DNA from 3 places in the Micromonospora sp. CPCC 205561 genome. Region 2 is predicted to be linked to each of the others. Evidence: riboswitches for the same ligand, from Rfam matches in the RefSeq annotation. Region 2 holds a riboswitch; each other region holds the start of a gene.
What was found. A riboswitch is a leader RNA that binds a small molecule or an ion and turns the genes downstream of it on or off. The one in region 2 is predicted to bind cyclic di-AMP.

Region 1: linked by a shared signal. The riboswitch ahead of V6V16_RS02685 (coiled-coil domain-containing protein) and the one ahead of V6V16_RS05940 (C40 family peptidase) in region 2 are both predicted to bind cyclic di-AMP.
Region 3: linked by a shared signal. The riboswitch ahead of V6V16_RS06090 (coiled-coil domain-containing protein) and the one ahead of V6V16_RS05940 (C40 family peptidase) in region 2 are both predicted to bind cyclic di-AMP.

Annotation. Positions count from the first base shown of each region.
Region 1 is NZ_JBAKHV010000002.1:96,124-100,332, forward strand. It holds gene V6V16_RS02675 (metal-sensitive transcriptional regulator) at 1-66, shown strand, start outside; gene V6V16_RS02680 (YibE/F family protein) at 409-1,767, shown strand; cyclic di-AMP (ydaO/yuaA leader) riboswitch at 1,934-2,064, shown strand; gene V6V16_RS02685 (coiled-coil domain-containing protein) at 2,069-3,088, shown strand; gene V6V16_RS02690 (carbonic anhydrase) at 3,235-3,966, opposite strand; gene V6V16_RS02695 (helix-turn-helix transcriptional regulator) at 4,186-4,209, shown strand, end outside.
Region 2 is NZ_JBAKHV010000005.1:170,903-175,111, reverse strand. It holds gene V6V16_RS05945 (N-acetylmuramoyl-L-alanine amidase) at 1-1,807, opposite strand, end outside; cyclic di-AMP (ydaO/yuaA leader) riboswitch at 2,045-2,180, shown strand; gene V6V16_RS05940 (C40 family peptidase) at 2,193-3,233, shown strand; gene dcd (dCTP deaminase) at 3,305-3,883, opposite strand; gene V6V16_RS05930 (pyridoxamine 5'-phosphate oxidase family protein) at 3,962-4,209, shown strand, end outside.
Region 3 is NZ_JBAKHV010000006.1:21,600-25,808, reverse strand. It holds gene V6V16_RS06100 (HelD family protein) at 1-692, shown strand, start outside; gene V6V16_RS06095 (cation diffusion facilitator family transporter) at 828-1,745, shown strand; cyclic di-AMP (ydaO/yuaA leader) riboswitch at 1,899-2,030, shown strand; gene V6V16_RS06090 (coiled-coil domain-containing protein) at 2,044-3,111, shown strand; gene V6V16_RS06085 (hypothetical protein) at 3,416-3,892, opposite strand.

The DNA of each region.
Region 1 (4,209 bases), on a different contig from region 2:
GGGCGGGCCGACGAGATGGCCACCGAGATGATGGCCGCCGTCGGTCGCCTCATGAAGCGCGGCTGACCCGGCCCGCGCCGGGCGGCCCGGCCGACCCCGACCGCGGGAGCCGGGCCGACGACCTGCCGCCGGGCCCACGCGCCGACGCGCGCACCGACACCACCCCGCGCGACCTGCGCCCGGATGCCGGGGTGGCTACCATTCGGCCGGTGACCCTCCGGATCGCGTACCGCCCGCCCCGCGCCCCCGACCGCGCGGCGGCCGGCCGTCCCCGACCGGGACGGGCCGGCGGCCGCGGTACGTGACCGACCCGCCGCCGGAGGCTCTCCTCCGGCCGCGCCGTGCCGCGGCGTTGAACCGACCGGCCCGTTGGCCCGTACCCCGCCCCGGATTCGTTGGGAGAACTCGATGGGCGCCGACCACACCCGTCCCGCTCCGTCCGCCCCGCCGGGGGTGCGGCGGATCCTCGTCGCGACGGTGGTGCCTCTCTTCGTGGCCACGCTGGTCGCGGCCCTGGCCCTCTGGCCGTGGGACGCACCCGATCCCGCGGCCGGCAGCGACGAACCGCCCCGTCAGCACGGCACGGTGACCCGGGTGGTGACGGAGCCGTGCCCGCCGGCCCCGGAGACCCCGGAGGGGAGCCCGGACGCGGCGCAGGGCCCCTGCGGCACGGTCACCGTGCGGGTGGACGACGGCCCCGACGCCGGCCAGCAGGTGGAGACGCCCGTGCCGGCCGGCCCCGGCGCTCCGACCGTGGCCGTCGGGGACGAGATCATCCTGGTCGAGCTCACCGACCCCGCCGACCCCACCGTCAGCGCCTACAGCATCTCGGAGCACCAGCGGGGCGCGCCGCTGATCTGGCTGGTGGCGCTCTTCGCGGCGGCGATCGTCGCGTTCGGGCGGTGGCGCGGGCTGGCGGCGCTGGCCGGCCTGGCGGCGAGCTTCGCCATCCTGCTGACCTTCGTGCTGCCCGGCATCAGCGCCGGGAGCCCACCGCTGCTGGTCGCGGTCGTCGGGGCGGCCCTGATCATGTTCGTGGTGCTCTACCTCACCCACGGCGTGACCGCGCAGACCTCGGTCGCCGTGCTCGGCACCCTGGGCAGCCTGGTGCTCACCGGCGTCCTCGGCACGATCGCCACCGCCGCGACCCATCTGACCGGCTTCGGCAGCGAGGACGCCACGACGCTGTCGATGTTCCAGGCCGACGTGGACCTGCACGGCCTGCTGCTGGCCGGGATCATCATCGGCTCCCTCGGCGTGCTCGACGACGTGACGGTGACCCAGGCCGCCACCGTCACCGAGCTGGCGCACGCCAACCCCGGGCTGTCCCGCGGGCAGCTCTACCGGGCGGCGACCCGGGTCGGGCGGGCACACATCGCCTCGACGGTGAACACCATCGTGCTGGCGTACGCCGGTGCCTCACTGCCGGTGCTGCTCCTGCTGACCGCCGATTCCCGGGCGGTGACCCAGATCCTGACCAGCGAGTTCCTGGCCCAGGAGATCGTCCGCAGCGCGGTCGCCACCCTGGGTCTGATCGCCGCCGTGCCCCTGACCACCGGGCTGGCCGCCGTGGTGACCACGGCCGGCCGGCGCGGCGGGGCCGCCGCCGGGCAGGGCGTCGCCGCGACCACGCCCGCCCCGGCCCCCCGGCCCGCGGCCGACCGCTCCGAGGCGCTGGAGGCGCTCAGCGGCCCGCGCGCCGGGGACCCGCCGCCCACCGCCGCCGGCCGCTGGCCCGACCGGGACAGTACGGACACCGCATGGTGAGACTCCGCAGCGTGACCAAAAGGGACGTCGGCGCTGATAGACGCGTCACTGCTCACCCTCCGCCGCTGGGAAACAACGCATTTGGTCGGCTTGGGGACGTAGATCCCCGGGAGCACTCTCGGGTAACCTCGCTGCCGGTCACCGCCGAAGGCGCGCAGCGGCGCCTGCGGTACCGCCGCCCAATCGCCGCCAGGCGAGCCGGGGACCCAGGTAACTGGGGTGAATCCGCGACAGCGGTAGGGGCCACTTCCGCCCCGAACCCGTCAGCTAACCCGGTCGGCGGTCGACGGAAGGGAAAACTGTGACGGCACCCCTACGCCGCTGGTCGACGCCCGTGGTGGCCGTGCTCGCCGCCCTGGCCGTCCTCGTCGGACCCCTTCCGGCGGCGGCGGCACCGACCACCCCACCCAAGCCCTCGGGGCACGGGGACAACGAGCCCAAGCTGCTCGACGACCTGATCGAGGCGCGGAACCGCAGCTACGTCCAGGCCAAGGCCAAGCTGGAGAAGTCCAAGAAGCGCCAGCTCGAACTGGCCCTGGAGGTCGACCGGTCGCAGGCCGAGCTGGAGGCGCTCGCCCCGCAGGTCAGCCAGATCGCCGCCCAGTCCTACCGCACCGGGCGGATCGGCGCGGTGTCGATGCTGCTGGACACCGCGAGCCCCGACTCGTTCGTCAAGCGCGCCGCCGCCCTCGACGAGCTGAACATGGTCAACGCCAAGAAGCTCGCCGCGGTGAACGAGGTCAAGACCCGCGCCGAGCAGGCCAAGCTGGCCCTCGACGCCGAGGTCCGCGAGCAGACGAAGCTGACGAACGAGATGGCCCGCGGCAAGCGCGAGGCGGAGAAGGCGCTCGCACTCGTCGGCGGGAGAGGGCTGACCAGCGGCAAGGTGGTCGCCACCTCGCCGGTCGCCCGGATGGCGCCGGGGCGTACCGCGGACGGCGACTGGAAGCCCCTGGGCTGCACCGAGAACGACCCGACCACCTCGGGCTGCATCACCGCGCGGACGCTGCACATGTACAAGGAGGTCAAGCGGGCCAAGTTCGACCGCTTCGTCGGCTGTTACCGCTCCGGCGGGCCGTACGAGCATCCGAAGGGTCGGGCCTGCGACTGGTCGCTGCAGCGCAGCGGGTTCTCCCCCTGGCACAACGACGACACCTACATGTACGGCAACAACCTCACCGCGTTCCTGGTCCGCAACGCCGATCGGCTCGGCATCTACTACGTGATCTGGAACCGGCAGATCTGGTTCCCGGCGACCGGTTGGAGTTCCTACAGCGGCCCGTCGAACCACACGGACCACGTCCACGTGTCACTGCTCTAGAGACGCCCCGACGACAGGGCCGCCCCGCGGACGCGGAGCGGCCCTGTCGCGTCGTCACGGGCCGCCGCCGCGTGCGCCACCCCGGGCCGCGCCGGCGGGCCGCAGAGCGGCTGTCAGGCGGGCACGGCGGCGGCGGTCGGCTGTCGTCAGGCGGGCACGGCGGCGGTCGGCGACGCCGTGCCGGCCGCCACCGAGGCCACCGTGCTCACCTCGCCGGCGCTCAGGCGGTACGACATCCCGACCACCCCGCACCGCCCGGCGGTCACCTCCGCGGCGAGCACCGCGGACCTCTCCAGCATGGCCTCGACGGTGTTGGCGATGTGGATGTCGACGATCCGTTCGAGGTCGTCCACGCCCTCGGCGGCGGCCCGGCGCAGGCTGGGCACCACCGCGTCCACCACGGCGCAGAGGTGCCCGGCCGGCCGGGTGCCGGTGGCGTCCGCCGCGCGCGCCGCCTGGACGGCGCCGCAGGAGTCGTGCCCGAGCACCACCACCAGCGGCGTACGCAGGACCGTCACGGCGTACTCCACGCTGCCCAGCACCTCGGGACCGATGGTGTGCCCGGCGGTGCGGACCACGAAGAGGTCACCGAGCCCGCGATCGAAGATGATCTCGGCGGCGAGGCGGGAGTCGGAACAGCCGACGATCACGGCGAAGGGGTGCTGCCCGTCGGCGACCGCCGCACGGTGGTCTGCGTCCTGGTTGGGATGGCGTGGGGAGCCGGTCACGAAGCGCCGGTTGCCGGCGTGCAGCTCGGCCAGGGCCTGCTCCGGGTCCGCGGGTACGGCGTGCGTGACGCCGGCCGGGGTGTCCGTGGCCGGCGCCGGAGGCGTCCGTTCCGGGCCCGGTTGAATGCCTGGCGATCCGGGACGGCTCATCCCGCCACCTCGCTCCCTGACGTGAACGACCTGGTCACCCGGGCCGACGCCGGACGCGGGCTGCACACACCGTCACACGCAGTGCAAGATACGTCAAGGGATACGTGATATGCGTTTCATACGTTGACGGGGCGCCGCCCGGGAGCCCCGTGGTCCGCGCGGGGCCGCCGCACGCGAGGGCGCGAGGCGAAGTGGCAGAGCGCGCCATACCATGGCGACATGGCGACGACAGGGGAGAGCGGG
Region 2 (4,209 bases):
GCAGCGGCGAGATCGTCTGGTACGGCACGCCCTCCGGGTACGCGGCCTGCTCCGGGTAGGCCCGGCCGTACACCGGAATGGTGGCCTTACCGGCCTTCGGGCTCGCGACGAGCCCGACGGACCACTTCGCCGTCGGTTTGGCGGCGGGGTTGTGGAACCACCCCTTCTGGCCGAGGTACCAGATCGCGGTCCAGTCGCCCCGCACCTCGGCCAGCGCGTACGTCTGTCCGGCCGAGACCCGGGCGCCGTGGTCGGAGACGTACGTGGTGTTCGGGGTGCCGTCGGGTCGCAGCGCGATGTCGTTGAGCAGCGGCGCGTCGTGGCTCGGCGCGTTGTGCAGGAACAGCGCCGAGGAGCCGCGCAGCGGACAGGGGGCGGTCGCCGGGGGCGGGTTCGGCACGCCCGGGGGCTGCCGGTTGCAGCCGGTGAAGGGCGGCTGGTTGGTGGCGAAGTCCGGGTCGATGGTGACCAGTCCGGTGCGGTGCGTGCCGGTCGAGAAGAACGGCGCCTTGAGCAGGTCGAAGTAGTGCGACCAGTTCCAGTACGGTCCCGGGTCCCAGTGCATGCCGCGCACGTTCGCGGCGACGGTGCCGGGGACGTTGTCGTGCCCGATGATGTGGTCGCGGTCCAGCGGGATGTTGTACGCCCGAGCCAGGTGGCGGACCAGCTTGGCGGAGGTGCGGTACATCGCCTCGGTGTACCAGGTGCCGTGCCCCGCGAAGCCCTCGTGCTCCAGGCCGATGGACTTGGAGTTCACGTACCAGTTGCCGGCGTGCCAGCCGACGTTCTTGGTCTTGATGTGCTGGGCGATGTGGCCGTCCACCGAGCGCAGGGTGTAGTGCCAGCCCACCCGCTTCGGGTCCTTGACCAGGTTGACGCTCGGCCCGAAGTAGCCCTCGGTGTCGTGGATGACGATGTACTCGATCTTCTGCTGCGCGGGCCGGTCGGCGAGGTCGTGGTTGCCGTAGTCGCCGAGCGTCGGGCCGTACTGCTGGTAGGGGGCCGGGATCCACTCACAGGAGATGTCGCTCGGGCACTCCAGCCCGTCGGGCCGGGTGAGCTTGCGCAGGCGCAGCCGGTCCAGCCAGGAGCGGTCCGGCTGGATCGCGCGGCCGGCCAGCGTGACCCGCTGCCCGTCGTCGGTCACCCGGCTGTCGCCCGTGGCGATGGTCGCGTACACCTCGTTGGCGAAGGCCGCCGCGGCGTCGGCGCTGTCCGCGCCGGAGTACCGGGCGACCGCGCCGTACCAGGCCGCCGGGTCGGTGCCGGCGCCGACCGGGGCGCCGATCTCCTTCTGGTACGCGGCCAGCAGCGCCGCGCCGCCCCGGATGTTCGCCGTGACGTCCGTCCGCAGCGTCTCCTCGCTGGCGCCGGTCAACGCGGCGGCGGCGTCGACGGTACGCAGCGCGGCCTCGGCGGGAGGCGGGGTGGCCGGCGGCTCGTGCGCCTCGGCCAGGGAACGACGGGAGTCGTCGCCGCGCGGGTCCTCGGTGCCCTCGTCGTGGTGGGTGCCCCCGGAGAGGGCGGCCACGTGCTCGGCGTCGGTGAGGTGCATGGGTCCGTAGCCGCCGCTGGTGCTCGGCGTGCCGGCGTTGGTGTCCCAGCGGGACTGCAGGTAGGAGACACCGAGCAGAACGCTCTCCGGCACGCCGTACTCGGCGGCCGCGGCGGCGTACTGCTGCTGCCGATCGGTCGTCGGCGCGGCGGTGGCGGAACCGGCGCCGGCAAGCGGCGTCGCCGCCAGGGCGGCGGCCACGGCGGCGGCCAGCAGGACGCGTCTGCTCCTCGTTGTCGCTGACAGGTGCATCAGACCCCCAGGTCGGACGGGAAAATATGGGTCACCTTCGCCCCGCCCGCCGCCTCCGGTCAATACCTTCCTGTCAGACACTTCAGAAGGAAGGAAATTTTCGTCGCCCGGGTTGCGGTTCTGCCCGACCCAGGTCAGTACGGAGTGTCACGTCCCGGAGGGTTGCGGATCGATAACGGCCGTCTCTACTCTGGTCTTTCGTCGGCCGGTGACACTCCGTCCATCCGGGGCGGTGACGGTCCGACACCGCCGAGTCGCTCCCGAGCGAGCCGGGGACCCAGGTTCTCCGGGGTGAATCCGCAGCCTCTGCGGTAGGGCGTTCCCTTCCCGCCCGAACCCGTCAGCTAACCCGGTAGGCGGAGAGGAAGAAGGAGTCCGGACCCCGGTGGCACACCATGCCCCGCGGCCACCGTCGGCACGGTCGGTACCCGCCGGCCCCACGACGGCTGCGCCGCGCCCACGCTGGTACCGCTGCACCACCGCCCTGGCCGCCCTGGCCGCGTTCGCCGTCGTACTGACCGGCGGCGCCACGGCGGCCCACGCCGAACCGACGGTAGCCGAGATCGAGCGCCAGATCGACGAGGACTGGAACGAGCTCGAACCGGTCATCGAACGGCACAACGCCACCCGCCAGGACCTTGCCGCCAGGCGCAGGCAGGCCGACGCCCTCGCCGCGCAGATCAAGCCGCTGGAGAAGCAGGTCGACCAGGCGATGGAGAAGGTCGGCGCGCTGGCCGTCCGCGCCTACAAGGGCGAGACCCTCTCCACCGTCAACGCCCTGCTCGGCAGCCGCTCGCCGAGCGAGATGGTCGGGCAGCTCGAACTGCTCGACCGCTTCGCCCACCACCAGCAGCAGGACGTGCGGCGGGTCGTCGAGCTGCGGGACCGGCTGGCCGCCAAGAAGGCGCCGCTGGACGAGATGGTCGGCCAGCTCGGCCGGACCGAGGCCCAGCTCGCCGCGAAGAAGAAGCAGATCAACGCCGAGATCGACCGCTTGCAGAAGCTGCGACTGCGGATCTACGGCAGCGGCGGCGGCGGGCCGCTGCGCCCCGCGCCCTGCCCGGCCAGCTATCCCGGCGGCGCGGCCGGCACCGCCGTGAAGTTCGCCTGCGCCCAGATCGGCAAGCCCTACGTCTGGGGCGCCGAGGGCCCGAACTCGTACGACTGCTCCGGGCTGATGCTCGCCGCCTGGGCGAAGGCCGGGGTCTCGCTGCCGCACAACGCCGCACAGCAGCGCCGGGCCACCGCCACCGTCAGCCGGGGCGAGCTGCGCCCGGGTGACCTGGTCTTCTACTACAGCGACCTGCACCACGTGGGCATGTACGTCGGCGGCGGCTGGGTGGTGCACGCCTCCCGGGCCGGGGTGCCGATCAGGATGAAGAAGGTCGACGACGGCCCGATCCACAGCTACGGCCGACCCGGCTGAGAGCGACAGGAAGGGCCCTCTTCCCGCCGCTCCGGCGCGGCAGAGGGCCCTTCCTCATGCCCGAAGCCGGGTCAGCGGGTCGGCCAGGTGCGCCAGTGCTGCCAGGAACGGCTCGGGGTGGGGCCGCGCTGCCCCTGGTAGCGCGAGCCGTAGACGGCCGAGCCGTAGGGGTGCTCGGCCGGCGACGAGAGCCGGAAGATGCAGAGCTGACCGATCTTCATGCCCGGCCAGAGGGTGATCGGCAGGTTCGCCACGTTGGACAGTTCGAGGGTGACGTGACCGGAGAAGCCCGGGTCGATGAAGCCCGCCGTGGAGTGGGTGAGCAGCCCGAGCCGGCCCAGGCTCGACTTGCCCTCCAGCCGCCCGGCGAGCTGGTCGCCGAGCGAGATCACCTCCAGCGTCGAGGCCAGCACGAACTCGCCCGGGTGCAGCACGTACGGCTCGCCCTCCGGCACCTCGACCATCGAGGTCAGGTCGTCCTGCTGCTGCGCCGGGTCGATGTGGGTGTAGAGGTGGTTGTTGAAGACCCGGAAGAGCTTGTCCAGGCGCACGTCGATGCTGGACGGTTGCACCAGCGCGGGCTCGAACGGCTCCAGCGCGAGCGTGCCCGCCTCGATCTCGGAGGCCAGGTCGCGGTCGGAGAGCAGCATCGGAACACCTTAGCGAGCGGCGGGCGTGACCTGCGTGTCGGAGTGCGCCTTCGTACATTTGTTCGATAGAATGCCGGCATGGCTTCCTGGTCCGAATTCGCCGCCGACGAGCCCCGCCTCGCCGACGGGATCCGCCTTCTCATGCAGCAGTACGGGCCGGGCTTCGGCTACCTGGCCACCGTCCGCGCCGACGGCGGGCCCCGGGTGCACCCCGTCTCCCCGGTGATCACCGACGAGGGGCTCTTCTGCTTCGTCGTCGACTCGCCCAAGCGGCGCGACCTGGAGCGTGACGGCCGCTACGCGCTGCACTCGTTCCCGCCGGAGGA
Region 3 (4,209 bases), on a different contig from region 2:
TCGCCGACCGGCAGCGCGCCGCCCGTGAGGCGGCCCGGGAGCGCCCGGAGGACTACCGGGAGTACGCCCACGTGGTCGTCGACGAGTCGCAGGACGTCTCGCCGATGCAGTGGCGCATGATCGGCCGGCGCGGCCGGCTGGCCTCGTGGACCGTGGTGGGCGACCCGGCGCAGACGGCGTGGACGGGCGATCCGGACGAGCTGGACCGGGCCCGGGACCAGGCGCTGGGGCGACGCAGGCGGCACCGCTTCACCCTGACCACGAACTACCGCAACTCGGCGGAGATCTTCGCGGTGGCGGCGGCCGAGATCCGCCGCCTGCACCCCGACCTCCCGCTGCCCCGGGCGGTGCGCTCGACCGGCGTCGACCCGGTCGAGCTGGCGGTGCCGCCGGCGGAGCTGCGGGCCGCCGTGGTGGCGGCGGCCGCCGCGCTGCTGGCAGAGGTCGAGGGCACCGTCGGCGTGATCACCCCGGTGCCCCGCCGCGACGAGGTGGCCGGCTGGCTGGCCGGGCTGGGCGCGCCGCGCCTGCAGGTGGTCACCAGCCTGGAGGCCAAGGGCATGGAGTACGACGGGGTCGTCCTCGTCGCCCCGGGCGAGATCCGGGCCGACCCCGGCTCCGGGGTGCGCACGCTCTACGTCGCGCTCTCCCGGGCCACCCAGCGGCTGACCACCGTCGACCCGACCGGCTGAGGCCGCCGGGCCCACCCCACTTCGCCCCGCCGGCGTCCCCCTGGCCGACCGGCCGGGGTCTCCGACTTACTTGCACACATTGCGATGTGAGCATAGATTGGACGCGGATCGGGACGCCTGGACGGGGGGTGGCGCGTGGGCGCTGGTCATGACCACCATCACGGCTCGGTGGCGAACGCCGCACACCGCCACCGGGGTCGACTCTGGGCCGCCTTCGGGCTGCTCGCCGGCCTGATGGTGGTGGAGGCGGTCGCGGCCTTCCGCACCGGCTCGCTGGCCCTGCTGAGCGACGCCGGGCACATGTTCACCGACGTGCTCGGCATCGGCATGGCGCTCGCGGCGATCGCCGCCACCCGCCGGGCGGGGGCGGACCCGCAGCGCACCTTCGGCCTCTACCGGCTGGAGGTGCTCGCCGCGCTGGCCAACGCCGTGCTGCTCTCCGGCGTCGCGGTCTACGTCGTCATCGAGGCGGTACGCCGCTTCGGCGACCCGCCGGAGGTGCTCGCCGGCCCGATGCTCGCGGTCGCGGTGCTCGGCCTGCTCGCCAACGTCGGCGCCTTCGCGCTGCTGCGCTCCGGGGCGCAGGAGAGCATCAACGTCCAGGGCGCGTACCTGGAGGTGCTGGCCGACCTCCTGGGCTCACTCGGCGTGATCGGGGCGGCCCTGCTGATCACCGTCACCGACTGGTGGTGGGCCGACCCGCTGGTGGCGGTCGCGATCGGGGTGTTCATCCTGCCGCGCACCTGGCGACTCGGGCGGGCCGCGCTGCGCATCCTGGTGCAGGCCGCTCCGGAGCACCTCCAGGTCACCGCGGTGCACGACAGGCTGGCCGCCGTGCCCGGCGTCGCCGAGGTGCACGACCTGCACGTCTGGACGCTGACCTCCGGGATGGAGGTGGCCTCGGCGCACCTGACCATGGCGCCCGACGCGGAGGTCGGCGCGGTGCTCGGCGCCGCCCGCGCGGCGCTGCACGAGGACTTCAGGATCGAGCACGCCACGTTGCAGATCGAGCCGGGAGCGTCCACCGGGGCCTGCGGGGCGGTTGAGTGGTAATGAGCTGCGCCTTAATTCTGAGATGATATTGTCGCGCTATGCCGGATTTGACCGTGTGTGGACGCGCACCGTCAGTCACCTCCGCTGCGCCAGTCACAGCGGCACCGGTAGGCTCGGCTTCGGCCTCCGCCAGGCGGCACCCACCGGTGCCGGCGGTGGCCGCCGCCTAATCGCCCGACGGGGCGAACCGGGGAACCATGTTCGTGGGGTGCATCCGCGTCAGCGGTAGGGATCTTCCGTCCCGAACCCGTCAGCTAACCCGGTCGGCGGCTGACGGAAGGACACGTGTATGCCAGTGATGGCACCTGTACGACGACGTGCCGCCCGCGTGGCGGCCCTGATCGCCACGGCGCTCGCCCTCGGCACCGCGGTGGCACCGGTCACCGCCGCCCCGGCGGCCGCGGCCCGCGCCGGCCTGCTCGCCGCGGCACCCGGGCAGGACGAGGAGGGCGGCACCCCCGCCCTGCGCGCGCAGCTGGAGGCCGCCAGCAAGGGCTACCTGGACGCCAAGCGCGCCCTGGAGACGTCGGTCAAGCGGCAGCAGCAGCTCGCCGCCCAGCTGAAGACGAACGAGGCCGAGCTGACCGAGCGCGCCGCGAAGGTCGGGGAGATCGCCGGGGTCGCGTACCGCACCGGCCGGCTCGGCGTCGCCTCCGCCCTACTCAACAGCAACTCACCCGACGGCTTCATGGACCGGGCCGCCGCCCTCGACGCGGTGGCCGCCAACGAGGACCGCGCCCTGCGCGAACTCCAGGGGACGCGCGACGAGGCGGCCCGCACCAAGCTGGCCCTGGACGGCGAGATCCGGGAACAGCGCAAGCAGGTCACCGTGATGGCCAAGCGCAAGGAACAGGCCGAACGGGCGCTGACGGTCGCCAACCGCAAGCAGCAGTCCGCCGCTGGGGGCGGCTCCCCCGGCGGCACCTCGAACAAGACGGCGAAGGCGGCACCGCGCAACTCCGACGGCTCCTGGCCCTCCGAGTCGTGCAGCGTCAACGACCCCACCCCCGCCAACGGCTGCATCACCCCCCGCACCCTGCACGCGCTCAACCAGGCCAAGGCGGCGGGCTTCACCCGGTACGTCTCCTGCTACCGCCCGGGCGGCTCGGGCGAGCATCCGAAGGGTCGGGCCTGCGACTTCGCGGCCCAGAAGGGCGGCTTCGGCGGCGACGCCAGCGGCGGCGACCGGACGTACGGAAACAACCTAGCGGCGTACTTCGTACGCAACGCCGACCGGCTCGCCGTGCTCTACGTGATCTGGTACCGCCAGATCTGGCTGCCCAGCAGCGGGTGGAAGTCGTACAGCGGGGCCAACGGCGACCCGTCCAGCGACCACACCAACCACGTCCATCTCTCGGTCTACTGATCCTGCAACGGCAGTTCGTCAGGGGTGGCCGCGTCGTCGGTAGTGGCAGGTTCGGGCTTGGTGTCGGCGTCGTCTGCGCCGTCGGGACCAAGCCCGGACGCGTTCTGGTGGGTGGGTTGATCGCACTACGAGTGCGGTGAGCAGTCTTCGGATCTCGGGTACGGGTATGACCGATGATCATGTCGTCGCCGGGACTGGTTCTCCTTCTGTGGTCACGGATCGGGCGACGGAGAGCCAGGCGTGGCGGCCATGGACGAGGACGTGGTCTTCGAGGCGTGGTCGCGGCTCGTCGCGGCGGTCCGGCTCACGTCTTCTCGGCGTGGGGATCGGACGTACCACCGCGCGTGCGATCGGGAAACAGCAGCAGGATCGAGAGCACCAGGACGCCACCAAGGCCGAGCACATGGCCGATTTTGTCGACCATGGGGAACATCTGCAGGTGCAACATGTGCCACAGGAAATGCTCGGCACTGAAGATCAGCCAGGCGCCACCGGCCATGTGCATCGCGGCGACAGTGGGGCGGCGGAATGCATAGACGCTGAGCACCAGCAGGGCGAGATAGAGGCCGCCGACGTCTCGGATGAGATGTTCGGAGTATGGCCCGAGGGTCGACACCCAACGGCGTCCCGGCAGGGGGAAGTCGTTGTAGAAGGACACCGGCAACACCGCCGCCCAGACGCCCACGAACGCGGCGGAAATCGCGAGTACCGCGACGACGAGCTGTTTCGTCTTCAGGGTCATGTCCTTAAGACGAGCGAGACCGGGATATGTGACGGTCATGCTCACCCAGTGAACGTCACGGGCTGCGGCGCGTGGAAGCCGGTCCGCCGGGAGCTGATGCCGTCGGACCTGGGAGGTGCTCGCGTTCCAAGCGACGAGACAGCACGCCGGTGCGGTGCGCCAAGAGGTGACAGCGGTCCCGCACCACGCAGGGCCGACGTCGGCCTGATCGACGTGCTGCTCCACCCCGGTGGGTGAGGCGCGCATCGGCTCGTCGGGGTGGAGCCGCACCTGGAATGGATGCCCGCCCTGCGTGCGGAGATCCCGCTGTTGACGACGGTGTGCACCGGCTCGCTGTGCGCACCGCCGTCGGCCGG